2 linked regions of the Pyxidicoccus xibeiensis genome follow. The protein of the gene in region 1 interacts with the protein of each later gene in a pairwise test. Links are inferred from orthologs where the notes say so. Each region holds a gene or a part of one and is shown on either strand. Other genes may lie near its edges.

Region 1 (7,920 bases):
TGGCGCGAAGCCCGTCGATGAAGAGCAGCTTCGCGCCCCGCTTGCGGACCGTCTGCACGAGCAGGTCGCGCGTCTCCCGGGCCCCCTGCTTCAGGGTGGAGTAGGCGCTCATCACGAAGAGCCGCTCGTCGAGCAGCTCCCCCTGGAAGAAGGAGAAGCCGGCCAGCTCCCCCATCAGCTTGTCGTGAGGTTCCGAGGTGACGGTGGCCACCACCACCGGCAGTCCCCGCGCCGCCGCGAGGAAGGCTACCTGGCTGCACAGGACGGTCTTCCCGCAGCCAGGGTCTCCCGTCACGATGACGGCCTGGCGTCTGGGGATGCCACCGCCCAGGAGCATGTCGAAGCTGGGGATGCCCGTTTCGAAGAGCGACCCCATCCGGCTGCTATCCATTCAGTTCTGTGTCCATCGAGCGGCGAAAGGCCACGCGCGGGGCTCTGCCACTCGCAAGAGGACGCGCAAAAACACAGGGGCGCGGAATGCCGCAGGCCCTGCCCGGGAGTTAACAAGCCGAGGGAGGGACGCCAAGCGCGCCTCCCCCATTCTCTGCCCCCGGGGGCTGCTGGATGCTCGATGCCCGACAGTCAGGCCAGGGCCTGGAGGGCTCGGGCGCCTACCACTTCTGCTCGGGCAGGGATTTCTCGCGCACCTGCTCATCGGGCTGGCCGTAGCCGGGCATGCCGTCCTCTCGCACCTCGTCGGCCTTGGAGGGCGCCCGGGGCGTCTCCTCGTCCTGCGTCCCGCGCTCGGGCGCGTCCTGCTCCGACTGTGGCTGCTTGGGCTCGGTGGCCATCGCTCTCCTCCCCTCGCGCGTCACGCGCGAGAGGAAATGTCGTCATCCGCACGCCTGGCGGAAGGGGCCGGCACCCCGGCACCGGGCAGGCGGGCGAGGCGCCGCCTCCCTTTCCGGAGTCGAAGCCTCAGCCCGCGCGCGAGCCCGGCGTCGTAGGCGCGCCGCCCGCGGGGCCACCATTGCCCGCGGGGCCACCATTGGAGGAGGCGGGCACGTCATCGCTCGCGCCGAAGAGGCCTCGCACCACGGCGGCGATGGCCAGCGGCGTCCCCACGCGCTCGTCATAGTGGGGCGTCAGGGCCTGGGCGAACTCCTCCGCCGAGGGGAAGCGGTCCTCGGGCCTGGCGGAGAAGGCGCGGTCCACCACCGCCTCCAGGGCCTCGGGCACCTCCGGGCGCAGCTCGCGCAGCGGCCGGTACTGGCGGGACCAGATGGCGGCGAAGACCTCGTCCGGCGAGCCGCCGAGGAAGGGCCGCTCCAGCGTCAGCAGCTCGTAGAGCACCACCGTGGCGGCCCACAGGTCGGCCTCGGGGTTCACCTCGCCGAGCAGCGACTCGGGGGACAGGTAGTAGGGCTTGCCCAGCACCTCGCCGCCCTGGAGCTTGCCGTCCACCAGCACGCGCGACACCCCGAAGTCGCCCAGCTTGATCTCCCCCACCCGGGAGATGAAGAGGTTGGAGGGGGACACGTCGCAGTGGACGATGCCCAGCCGCTCTCCCTGGGGGCCGGTGGCGGTGTGCGCGTACGCGAGCGCCTCCAGCAGCACCTTGCCCAGGTACACCGCGAAGTCCAGCGGCAGGGGGATGCCGCGCACCTTGCAGCGGCGGAGGATCTGCCCCAGGTCCCTCCCGTCCACCAGCTCCATCACGATGAAGTAGATGCCCTCCAACTCACCGGCATCCAGCACCGTGACGATGTTGGGGTGGTGCAGCTGCTTGGACAGCTGCGCCTCGCGCGCGAAGAGCGCCACCGACTGCGGATCTCTCGTCAGCGCCGGCAACAGCCGCTTGAGCGCCACCGTCCACCCCTCGCGGGGACCGGTGCGCACCCGGGCGCGGTACACCTCCGCCATGCCGCCCTTTCCGAGCACGGAGAGGATTTCATAGTTGCCGAAGACGCGGATGGCCTTGGGCGCAGAGGGCGGCTGGGTCACGGGCTCGTGCTTCCGGATCCTGTCGGCTCGCGGCTGGCGGCCCTCTTGCGGCCCTGCTGCATCAGCGACCGGATCTCCTCGTGCAGGGCCCGCTCCGGCACGGCCTCGGCGGGCCGGTTCCTCGGCGCCCACCCCAGCTCCATGGCCCTGCGCAGCGACTCGCGGCACCGGCCATGGTTGGTGCCCTCGCGGTGGTGCGCGTAGGCCGTCCACAGGTGCACGTCGGGGCGGGTGGACGACTTCACCGAGCCCAGCGACCTCAGCGCGCCTTCGATGTCGTTCTTGCTGAGCTGGCTGGCCGCCAGCCCCACCATCGCCGAGGGGCTGCGCGCGTCGCGCTCCACCACGCCCTGCACGACGGCCTGCGCGGCCTTCGACTCGCCCGCCGCCGGCTGCCGCGAGCCCCCTTCGGAGGACGCGTCCGGCAGGCGCCCGCGCGCCTGCACCACCGAGCCCGTCATCGTCTCCGGGGCGGGCGGCGCGTCGACCTCCAGCGGCTCGGCTTCGTCAGCGGCCGGGGCCGCGGCCTCCCGGGCGTCCGGCAGGGGCGACGTGGCCCTGAGGATCAGCAGCGAGCCGCCCTTCAGCGCGCTGGAGCCGCAGCCCGGCGCCAGCCGCACCAGCGCGCTCAGCACCCTGTCTTGAGGGTTGAAGAGGGCCAGCATGGGGTACTCGACGCGCGCCTCACACTCCGGGCCCACCTGGCACAGCAGCACCGTACCCACCAGCACGTTGTCCTGGAACTCCCCGGAGATCAGCCGGGTATCGGACTTGAACCCACACGCCCCGCCGGTGCCGGTGCCGATGACGCGCTCGCCCTCCATGCGGAACTCGACCTGCCCGTAGGCATCCGACAGGTAGGGGCCGGACACGGTCGGCCCCGCCCATGCGAGGGCGGAGACGACGGAAAGAATCGTCGCGAGACCCTTGTTTGAATGCGCGGGCGGCATGTGCGGGGTTGCCTTCATCATAGGGGTCGTGAGGCTGCCTTGTAAACGCACGAGGAAGCCTTGACCCAGCCGGCCCCCATCCTTATCATTTCCCCAGACTCTTACGGGTTTTCCCAATAGATTCGAGGACTTGGTAGCACTGGAGCTTTGTTACAAGGGCTGTCCCCTGCGGGGCGCGTGATGCCCAGCAGAAATTCGAACCGATACGTCCATTCCGGGGTCCGTTTCGGTCGCTTTGTGCAAGCCCTCCCCCTCACGGGGATGAGGGAAGCCTGCGGCGGCATGATTTCGGTTCCCACCTGGCTTTCAGTGGGTTCAATGGACGCTGGGCACACGGCCATGCGGCGGGGGACTTTTTCTGTGGAGTGGCGGCGGTGAGCGAGACGGTGGTGGAAGAGGCGGCGGCGAGGAAGCAGACCCTGCGTGAGGAGCTGACGGCGCGTCGCAAGGCGATGACGCCGGACATCATCGACACGCGAGGTCTCAAGGTTCAGTCTCGGTTTCTGGCAACCACGTATTATCAGAAGGCGAGAACGGTGGCTCTCTACGCCCCCATCCGGGGCGAGGTGCCTACGCGGGACATCCTGATTGCGGCTCTGCAGGACGACAAAATCGTCTGCTATCCGCTGTCCCACGTGCACGGACGCATCCTGTCCTTCAGGGCCATCAAATCGGAGAGCGAGCTGGAGCCGGGGCGGCTGGGGGTGCGTGAGCCCAGCAACTCATCGGATCTCATCTCGGTGGAGAACATCGACCTGTTCGTGGTGCCGGGCCTGGGCTTCACCCGGGACGGCAAGCGGCTGGGGCGCGGAGGCGGCTACTACGACGCCACCCTTCGCGCGGCCAGCCAGCGCAGCCGCCGCGTCGGTCTGGCTTTCAATGACCAGGTCGTCCAGGTGCTGCCCACGACGGGTGACGACGTGGACATGGACCTCATCGTGACGGAGTCCGAGTCGCTGCGCGGTCTGTACCGCGACCCGGAATTCCTGGATACGTGAAGGTTCTCTTCATGGGAGATGTCGTGGGCCGCCCGGGACTCCAGGCGGTCCGCGCACTCCTGCCCAGACTGGTCTCCGAGCACTCGGTGGACCTGTGTGTCGCCAACGCGGAGAACAGCGAGGGCGGTGCGGGCATCAGCGCCGAATCGGCGACGTTCCTGCTCGACAGCGGCGTGAAGCTGCTGACGAGCGGGAACCACTTCTATTCGAAGAAGGCCATCCTGCCCTGGGTGACGGCGCATCCGGACCTGCTCCTGCGGCCGGCCAACTACCCCAAGGGCACGCCGGGCAAGGGCCACGGCCTGGTGAAGCTCCCGGACGGGCGCGCCCTGGGAGTCATCAACCTGGAGGGCCGCGTCTTCATGCGCATGGAGGCCAGCCCCTTCGAGGTGGTGCTGCCGCTGGTGGAGGAGCTGCGCAAGCAGACACCCTGCATCCTGGTGGACATGCACTGCGAGGCCAGCAGCGAGAAGAACGCCATGGGCGTGCACCTGGATGGCCGGGTGTCCGCGGTGGTGGGCACGCACACGCACGTGCAGACGGCGGATGAGCGGCTGCTGCCCGGCGGCACGGCCTTCATCACCGACGTGGGCATGTGTGGCCCGCTGGACTCCGTCATCGGCATGAAGAAGGAGACGTCGCTGGCGCGCTTCCTCGGGGAGAAGGCCCCCTACGAGGTGGCGGAGAAGCTGGTGTACCTCCAGGGCGTGGTCATCGACATCGACGACACCACGGGCCGGGCGCGGAGCATCGAGCGGGTGCGCCACCGCCTGCCGGGCACCTAGCGGATATGCGCCGACAGGCGTCGCTTTTGGGGCTAAGTTGCCGGCGCCATGAACACGGACGCGCTGCGCAAGGCGACCCCCGAGGAGCAGTTCGAAGAAGTCACCCGAGGCACCGTGGACATCCAGGTGCCCGAGGAGCTGAAGAAGAAGCTCCAGCGCTCGTATGACTCGGGCAAGCCCCTGGTCATCAAGGCGGGGTTCGACCCCAGCCGGCCGGATCTGCACATCGGCCACTCGCTGCTGCTCACGCGCATGCGGCGCTTCCAGGACTTCGGCCACACGGTGGTCTTCCTCATCGGCGACTTCACGGGGCTCATCGGTGACCCGACGGGGCGCAACGCCACCCGTCCGGCGCTGACGCGCGACGAGGTGAAGGCCAACGCGGAGACGTACAAGCAGCAGGTCTTCAAGGTGTTGGACCCGGACAAGACGCTGGTGCGCTTCAACTCCACCTGGCTGGACGCGCTGGGCACGGAGGGGATGATCCGCCTGGCCGCGCGCTACTCGGTGCAGCGCATTCTGGAGCGCGACGACTTCAAGAAGCGCTTCCGGGACAACGTCTCCATCTCCATCCACGAGTTCCTCTACCCGCTCCTGCAGGGCTACGACTCGGTGGCGCTCAAGTCGGACGTGGAGCTGGGCGCGACGGATCAGCTCTTCAACCTGCTCGTGGGCCGCCAGCTCATGAAGGAGGAGGGGCTGGAGCCGCAGGTCATCATGACGGGCCCCATCCTCGAGGGGCTGAACGCGAAGCTGGTGGACGGGAAGATCGTCGGCGACAAGATGTCCAAGAGCCTGGACAACTACGTGGGCGTGGACGAGCCGCCGGAGACCATCTTCGGCAAGCTGATGAGCATCACCGACGACCTGATGTGGCGCTACCTGGAGCTGCTGTCCGCGAAGCCGCGGGCGGAGCTGGCCGACATCCGCGCCAGGGTGCAGGGCGGCGAGCTGCACCCGATGACGGTGAAGAAGGACTTCGCCCGGGAGATGGCGGTGCGCTTCCACGGCGAGGAGGGTGGCCGCAAGGCGGTGGAGGCCTGGGACAACCTCAAGAAGCAGGCGCCGCAGGCGAGCCTGGAGGTCATCACCGTGTCGCTCGGCGACGCGGAGAAGGTGCCCCTCTTCAAGCTGCTGCCAGAGACGAAGCTGGTGGCGTCCGGCACCAAGGCCCGCGAGGCGCTGGCCCAGGGCAGCGTGCGCGTGAATGGCGAGAAGGTGCAGGACGTGAAGGCGGAGCTGGGGGCGGGCGAGTACACCATCTCCGTGGGCAAGGCCCGCACGGACAAGCCGAACTCCGTGCTGCTGAAGCTGTCCTGAGCCTTCGAGCCCGAGGGTGAAGGCCGGCGGTGTCCTTGCGCCGGCCTCCCGTGGCTCGAAGGGGGCCTCCCCCCGTGCCTGCCTGCCCGGTTGAATGGCGGGCCCTGGCGGCCGTCCCAGGTGGTGACCTCAGCGGCCCCTGCCTCGTTCCGAGGGCAGCAGGGGACTGCTGTAGACTCCCGGCCGCCATGCGTCTTCCCCTCCCCTGCCTTGCCCTGCTGCTGGCCACCCTCCCCGCCCTGGCGGGCCCGGGGGCCTTCGTCTCCGAGAGCCGCGTGGACGCGGTGGAGCAGCCCGAGTCCCAGCGGGTCGTCTTCACGGTGGAGCCGGACACGTCGTACCCGCTGCTGAAGAAGGGCGGCCCCAGCCGGGCGTGGTGCAAGCTGCAGGGCCCGTCCGGCGCCGAGGGCTGGGTGCTGTGCGAGGGCGCTCCGGAGGCCGCGGCGCCCCGGGCTCCGGACGCGGCGGCGCTGGCGGCGGCGGACCGGAGGAACTCCGAGCAGCAGGCACGCGGCAAGGAGGAGCAGCAGGCCCGCTTCGCCCGCCTGTCGGAGGAGGCTCCGGACGAGGAGCAGACGCAGGCCGTCGTCGTGCAGGCGCCGGCTTCGAATGCGGGTCGCGCGCAGCCGGCCAGCGGGAAGGCACCCGCGGACGAGGGGCGTGCGCAGCCGGCCGTGGCGCAGGCGGCCTCGGGTGTGGAGTTCGTGTCGTCACGCGGGGCGCAGGCGCGCGCGGACTGGACGCCGGCCACGGGCTGCTCGACGACGTGTGAGACGAAGCCGCTCTTCGGGAAGCTGCCCGCTCTTTCGCCGATGGACCGCGAGGTGCTGGACTTGTGCCCGGCGCGTCCGGACGTGAGCGTGAGCGCGGGGGACGTGCAGCGCTTCTTCTCCAAGCACTACAACGACTCGCGCATCCAGACGGCTCTGTCCGTCGCGGGCCGGCCGGGCTCGCGGCAGGGCAACCTCGAGTGGCTCACCAGCCTGTGGGTGAGCACCGGCCCGCGCAACGCCTTCACGCACGTGTTCTGCGGGGACGACTGGCAGCGCGGCCCCATCGGCGGGCTGCACTTCCTGCCCCGCTACGCGCAGCTCGAGGCGGAGGGGAAGCTCTGCTACGGCGGCCCGGCACGCGGCGGCAGCGCGCAGAAGGGCGACCAGTACCTCATCAAGTTCCGTGGCGTGGCGCCGTGGTCCTGCGGGGAGAAGAAGATTGGCGGCTTCTCGCGCTCGCCGGACGCGGTGGGCCTGGTGGCCATCGGCACGCGGGCCTTCGCCAGTTGCTGCTCGCGAGGCGGGGGGAAGAAGGAAGGCGGCGTGTACTCCGCGCCGGACCTGGGCGGGACGAACTGGCGCGTCTGGTGCGGCACGCGCAACGGCACCTACGGCATCGCCACGCTCTACCCCACCGACGAGCAGGCCACCTGCGGGGACTGACGCCGGAGGTGGCCGCGCGCCCGTCGCACGGCCACCTTCCCTGGATGCGCCCGCCTACTTCGCGGGGCCCACGTTGAGCACCGCGCCGCTGGAGTACGCGGTGAACTCCGGCGCGTACATGGACTGCACGGTGGCCGGGCCCACGCGGAAGGTGCCGGCCATGTTGGCGCGCAGGCGGTACTTGAAGGTGTACTCGCCGGCGGGCAGCCACTCGAAGAAGAAGTTGGTGCCCGAGTCCCGCGTCTCCTCGTACCAGACGATGCCCAAATCCCACCGGTGGCGGGACTGGACGTTCTCCGGCTCCAGGCCGGCGGCGCGCGGGTCCTTCAGGTGGACGTACTCCGCCGCGTGCTTCGTGCGCAGCGACAGCTGCACCTCCACCTCGTCACCGGGCCTGAGCGGCGTGCCCTCCGCCAGCGGCTGGAGCACCGCCTCGCGGCCTTCGCGCTCGCGCCGGAAGTAGCGCCGGGACACCTGGAAGAAGTCG
Region 2 (5,853 bases), on another replicon or contig:
TAGTACGGCTTCTTCTTGGCGCCCGCGCGGGCGAGACGGAGGACGACGGCCATTGAGTGCTCCAACGAACAGGTTACATCTGTGAGAAGGGGGGCGCTCTTACCGCCGCACCCGCTAGATTGTCAAGGAAGCTCGGGATGTTATGTCGTGCCCTCTACGGGGGCCTCGCCCTGGTTGGCGAGCTGTCCGCAGGCACCGGCGATGTCCCGACCCCGGTTCCTGCGGATGTAGGCTGCGATGTGCCCATCGGCGAGGATGGCGCGGAACTGCTCCGCCCGCTCCTCCCCGGTGGTGTGGAACCCCAGCCCGGGGTTCTCGTTGTAGGGAATCAGGTTCACCTTCACCGGGATTCCCTTCAGCAGCTCGATGAGCCGGTGCGCGTCCTCATCGGCGTCGTTGAAGCCCGAGATGAGCACGTACTCGAAGGTGATGCGGCGCCCCTGGCGCAGCGGGAACTTCCGGCACGCGTCCAGCAGCGCCGCGATGTTCCACTTGCGGTTGACGGGCATCGTCTTGCTGCGCTGCTCGTCGGTGCTGGCGTTGAGGGAGATGGCCAGCTTGACGTCCGTCTCCTGGCCGAAGCGCTCGATCATCGGCACCAGGCCCACCGTGGAGACGGTGATGTGCCGGTGGCTGAAGTTGGGCCCGTCCTGCGACTGGAGGATGGAGAGCGCCGTCTTGAGGTTCTCGAAGTTGTGCAGGGGCTCGCCCATGCCCATGAACACCAGGTTGCTGAGCGGGCGGTAGGTCTCCAGCCCCTCGTTCTTCCGGACTTCGCGGTTCACCGCGTGGACCTGGGCGACGATCTCCCCGGGGGTGAGGTTGCGCTTGAGCCCCATGGTGCCCGTCATGCAGAAGCCGCACGCCATGGCGCAGCCCACCTGGGTGGACACGCACAGCGTCTTGCGGTCCTCGGTGGGCATGTAGACGGACTCGATGAAGCGCCCGTCCCGCGTCTTCCACCGGTACTTGATGGTGCCGTCGGTGCTGCGCAGCTCCGTGTCCTTCACCAGCGGGACGATCTCCGCCTGGGCCTTGAGCTTCTCGCGCAGGGCCTTGGACAGGTCCGTCATCTCGTCGAACGAGGTGACGCCGCGCTGGTGCAGCCAGCGGTAGATCTGCGGCGCGCGGAAGGAGCGCTCCCCCAGCGTCTCGGTGACGAAGCGCGTGAGGCCTTCCAGCGACAGGCTGGCCACGTCCACCAGCTTCGCGGGCGCGGGAGCCGGCAGCGGCTCGGTGACTGGGAGGGTATTGGCGGAGGTCTCGGACATCGTCGTTGGGCTGTTAACGGAGGGCCCAAGGGCGTCCCTTCCCACACCTGGGCACGGCAAGTCAAAGGAGCGCACGCTCCCCTACCCGCCTGTTGGACGCTTCCAGGCCCTTCCCTGGAAGAACAACGGCCCGGGCCCACACCTTCACGGGCGTGGACACCGGGCCGGAGCGAGGCCTCGGAGGAGGCCCGGCTGCCTACTTCTGGTACGGGTACGGCTGGATTTCCGTCTCGCGGAAGAAGTACGCGATCTCGATCTTCGCGTTCTCCAGGCTGTCCGAGCCGTGCACCGTGTTCTTGTCGATGCTGGTGGCGAAGTCCTTGCGGATGGTGCCGGCGGCGGCCTGGGCCGGGTTGGTGGCGCCCATGATGTCGCGGTTGCCCAGGACGGCGTTCTCACCCTCCAGCACCATCAGGACGACCGGGCCGGAGATCATGAACTGCACCAGGTCCTTGAAGAAGGGCCGGGCCTTGTGGACCGCGTAGAAGCCCTCGGCCTCCTTCTGGGAGAGCTGCTGCAGCCGGATGGCGACCGGCTTCAGACCCTTCTCCTCGAAGCGGCTGATGATCTTCCCGATGACGCCCTTCTCCAGACCGTCCGGCTTGATGATGGACAGCGTGCGCTCGATGGCCATGTGACTGGCTCCTTGTTCTCGTTGGGGTTTGGCGCTGCGAATCAGCGCTTCTTGGGAGCGCCCCGCTTGAGGGCCTCCTGGAGGGTGGTGCCCAGCTCGGCGGGGCTGGCGGCCATCAGGAAGCCGGCGGCCTCCATGGCCTTCATCTTCTCGGTCGCCGTGCCCTTGCCACCGGAGATGATGGCGCCGGCGTGGCCCATGCGCTTGCCCGGGGGCGCCGACTGGCCGGCGATGAAGCCGGCGATGGGCTTGGTGAACTCGCGAGCGACGTACTCCGCACCCGCCTCCTCGGCGCTGCCGCCGATCTCACCAATCATGATGACCGCGTCCGTCTCCGGGTCCGCGTTGAAGAGCTTCAGCACGTCCACGAAGTCCGTGCCGTTGACCGGGTCCCCGCCGATGCCCACGGCGGTGGACTGGCCCAGGCCCAGCTGGGTGAGCTGGTGCACGGCCTCGTAGGTCAGCGTGCCGGAGCGGGACACCACGCCGATGCGGCCCGGCTTGTGGATGTGGCCCGGCATGATGCCGATCTTGCACTTGGCGCCCGGCGTAATCACGCCCGGGCAGTTGGGGCCGATGAGGCGCACGCCCGGCTTGCCCTGCAGGTAGCGCTTGGCGCGCACCATGTCGTTGACGGGGATGCCCTCGGTGATGGTGATGATGAGGGAGATGCCCGCGTCGGCGGCCTCCATGATGGAGTCGGCGGCGAAGGGAGGCGGGACGAAGATGACGGAGGTGTTGGCGCCCGCCTGCTTCACGGCGTCAGCCACCGTGTTGAACACGGGGACCTTGCCCTCGAAGTCGGTGCCGCCCTTGCCCGGCGTCACGCCGGCCACGAGCTTGGTGCCGTACTCCATCATCTGCTTCGAATGGAACGAGCCCGCAGAGCCGGTGATGCCCTGACAGACCACCTTCGTGTTTTCGTTGACGAGGATGCTCATGGCGCTCCTTCAGGAAGTTGTTGGCGACGGAGTGCGCCGGACTACTTGATGGCCGCGACGGCCTTCTCGGCCGCCTGTCGCAGGTTGTCCGCCGGGGTGATGGCAAGGCCGGAGTTGCGCAGCAGCTCCTTGCCCTTCTCCACGTTGGTGCCTTCCAGCCGGACCACGAGCGGGACCTGGAGCTTGACCTCCTTCGCCGCGGCGATGATGCCCTCGGCGATGACGTCGCACTTCATGATGCCGCCGAAGATGTTCACGAGCACGGCCTTCACGGCCGGGTCGGCGAGGATGAGCTTGAAGGCCGCGGTGACCTTCTCCTTGCTCGCGCCGCCGCCCACGTCCAGGAAGTTGGCCGGCGCACCGCCCACCAGCTTGATGGTGTCCATGGTGGCCATGGCCAGGCCGGCGCCGTTCACCATGCAGCCGATGTTGCCGTCGAGCGCGATGTAGGCCAGGTCCCACTCCTTGGCCTGCGTCTCACGGGGCTCCTCCTCGGCGAGGTCGCGGTACTCCAGCAGCTCCTTGTGCCGGTAGAGCGCGTTCTCGTCGAAGTTCACCTTCGCGTCGAGCGCCACCACGCCGCCGTCCTTCAGGATGACGAGCGGGTTGACCTCCACGATGGAGGCGTCCGTCTCCATGAACATCCGGTAGAGCGAGGAGCAGAACTGGACGAACTTGTTCACCGTGGGGCCGGTGAGGCCCAGGCCGAAGGCCAGCTTGCGGCCCTGGAAGTCGGTGAAGCCCACCGCCGGGTCCACCGCCTCGCGGAGGATCTTCTCGGGGTGCTTCTCCGCCACTTCCTCGATCTCCACGCCGCCCTCGCGGGAGGCCATGAAGGTGACGCGGCTGGTGGCGCGGTCCAGCGTCACGCCGAGGTACAGCTCCTGGCCGATGGCGAGGCCTTCCTCGATGTAGACCTTGTGGACCGTCTGGCCTTCCGGCCCGGTCTGGATGGTCTTCAGCTTCATGCCCAGCATCTGCTTGGCGAGGTCCTTCGCCTCGGCGGGGCTCTTGGCGAGCTTCACGCCACCGCCCTTGCCGCGACCGCCCGCGTGGATCTGGGCCTTCACGACGACCACGGGCGTGCCGAGCTGCTTGGCAGCGGCTTCCGCCTCGTTGGGCGAGAGCGCGAGGATGCCCTTCGGCGTGGGCACGCCATACTTCCGGAAGATTTCCTTGCCCTGGTACTCGTGGATCTTCATCGAGGCTCCGATTGGGACGAGGGAGACGGCCTTTACAGACAGGCGTCAGCGCGGGGCCCTCATTGCGCAGAAACCGACGGATGGCAAGGCCGTTTGACCCCGGCGGAACCGCCCCATGCGGTCCTGTGCACAGCAGATAACCAGGATTGTCCGCCAGAATGAGCCCGCCTTCACGGCCGTGAGGCGGCCCGCCGACGAGGACCCGTACCGCCCGGAACCCACTCCCCTCGGGGCTCGCCCCCGGGCGCCGGTATGGCGTGGAGCTCCTGACGTTTCATTCCCCGGGTGGCGCGTGCGTCCAGTTGCCCTCCCCTGGAGCCCTCATGTCCTTGCGACCGTGGCACCTGCTGTTGCTCTGCCTGCTCGTCGTCCCTGGCCTCGCCGCGGGGGCAGACGCACCGGCTGACGTGGTGCTGGACGCGAAGGCGCGCGGTCGCATCCTGGAGGCGGTCATCACCCAGGTGCGCACGCGCCACTACTCGACCGAGAAGGCCGCACTCGCGGAGCGGCTGCTGCGCTCGCGGGTCAAGCGCGGGGACTACGACGCCATCACCGGGGGCCGGCAGCTGGCGGACGTCCTCACCGAGCACCTCGTGCGGGACGGCCAGGACGCGCACTTCATCGTCATCTTCAGCCCCCAGCCCGTTCCGAAGAACCTGGGCCTGCCGTGGGAGCCCGCCCCGCCGGAGGTGCAGGCCTTCCGTGCCCAGCGCAAGGAGCGAAGGCGGAAGCTGGCCCACCGCGACGCGTATGGCGTCAACCGGGTGGAGCGGCTGGACGGCAACGTGGGCTACCTGCGGCTGACGAGCTTCCCAGAGGTGGAGTTCGGCGGAGACGCCGCGACGGCCGCCATGCGGCTGCTGTCCGGGACGGACGCGCTCATCATCGACCTGCGCGGGAATGGCGGAGGCGATGGGGAGCTGGTGGCGATGTACCTGGGCTGGCTGTTGCCGGAGCCCACCCACGTGCTCGACACGGTGTGGAAGGGCCGGGGGACGGAGCAGCTCCACACGCCCGCGTACCTCCCCGCGGGCCGGTACGGGGACAAGGAGGTCTACGTCCTCACGGACGGGCACACGTTCTCCGCGGCGGAGTCGCTCGCGTATGACCTGCAGGCCCGCAAGCGCGCGCGGGTGGTGGGCGAGCGGACGCGGGGCGGAGCCAATCCCGGCGTTGCCCTGCCCGTGGACGAGCACTTCGTCGTCGGCGTGCCCATGGGGCAGACGGTGCACGCGGTGACGAAGACGAGCTGGGAGGGCGTGGGCGTGAAGCCGGATGTGCCGGTGGCGGCCGAGGACGCGCTGCGCACCGCGCACGTGGCGGCGCTCACCGCGCTGGTGAAGCGCGCGACGGAGGCGGAGCAGCAGGAGGAGCTCCAGGCGGCGCTCGAGGCGCTCGGCGCCAGTACGAAGCCCTGAGCGGAAGCCCGGAAGCAGCAGGAGGCCTTCCGCGGGCTTCAAGTCCCGGGAGCCCCCCGAAACGGCGGCGGCCCCGCCCGGCGCCTCGAGAGGGACGCCAGCACGGGGCCGCTTCGCGACGACGGTGGAACGGGTGAGCGCTACCCCGGACCGCCGTGGCTCTTCTGCTCCTCTTCCTTGAAGAAGATGTCCTTGATCATCAGCTTCGTCACCTCGCGGTTCATCACCGCGATGGACGTGGTGAGCGGAATCTCCTTCGGGCAGACCTTCACGCAGTTCTGCGCCTTGCCGCAGTCCTGGATGCCGCCCGGCCCCATCAGGGCGCGGGTGCGCTCCTCGGAGTTCATCTTGCCCGTCGGGTTCATGTTGAACAGGCGGGCCTGGCTG

What was found.
Region 2: the proteins of LXT23_RS34960 (region 1) and ndk interact in binary tests that used the Escherichia coli proteins (3 or more experiments, as listed by UniProt). The link is inferred for Pyxidicoccus xibeiensis from one-to-one orthologs.

The regions. Positions count from the first base shown.
Region 1 is NZ_JAJVKV010000010.1:131,843-139,762, forward strand. Bases 2,347-5,080 are described here. They hold LXT23_RS34960 (5-formyltetrahydrofolate cyclo-ligase), read left to right. Parts: upstream 2,347-3,268; coding sequence 3,269-3,892; downstream 3,893-5,080. Other genes in these bases: LXT23_RS34955 (hypothetical protein), read right to left, coding at 2,347-2,816; LXT23_RS34965 (TIGR00282 family metallophosphoesterase), read left to right, coding at 3,889-4,677; tyrS (tyrosine--tRNA ligase), read left to right, coding at 4,726-5,080. In the rest of the region: LXT23_RS34940 (ATPase domain-containing protein), read right to left, coding at 1-376; LXT23_RS34945 (hypothetical protein), read right to left, coding at 612-791; LXT23_RS34950 (serine/threonine-protein kinase), read right to left, coding at 919-1,944; more of LXT23_RS34955, read right to left, coding at 1,941-2,346; more of tyrS, read left to right, coding at 5,081-5,997; LXT23_RS34975 (EndoU domain-containing protein), read left to right, coding at 6,186-7,433; LXT23_RS34980 (alpha-2-macroglobulin family protein), read right to left, coding at 7,488-7,920. UniProt on the Escherichia coli protein: Involved in the removal of 5-formyltetrahydrofolate.
Region 2 is NZ_JAJVKV010000008.1:246,124-251,976, reverse strand. The notes cover bases 187-3,070. They hold ndk (nucleoside-diphosphate kinase), read right to left. Parts: upstream 1,906-3,070; coding sequence 1,468-1,905; downstream 187-1,467. Other genes in these bases: sucC (ADP-forming succinate--CoA ligase subunit beta), read right to left, coding at 2,888-3,070; sucD (succinate--CoA ligase subunit alpha), read right to left, coding at 1,947-2,846; rlmN (23S rRNA (adenine(2503)-C(2))-methyltransferase RlmN), read right to left, coding at 187-1,271. Outside these bases: rpsP (30S ribosomal protein S16), read right to left, coding at 1-53; more of rlmN, read right to left, coding at 141-186; more of sucC, read right to left, coding at 3,071-4,048; LXT23_RS32175 (S41 family peptidase), read left to right, coding at 4,372-5,466; sdhB (succinate dehydrogenase iron-sulfur subunit), read right to left, coding at 5,607-5,853. UniProt on the Escherichia coli protein: Major role in the synthesis of nucleoside triphosphates other than ATP. The ATP gamma phosphate is transferred to the NDP beta phosphate via a ping-pong mechanism, using a phosphorylated active-site intermediate.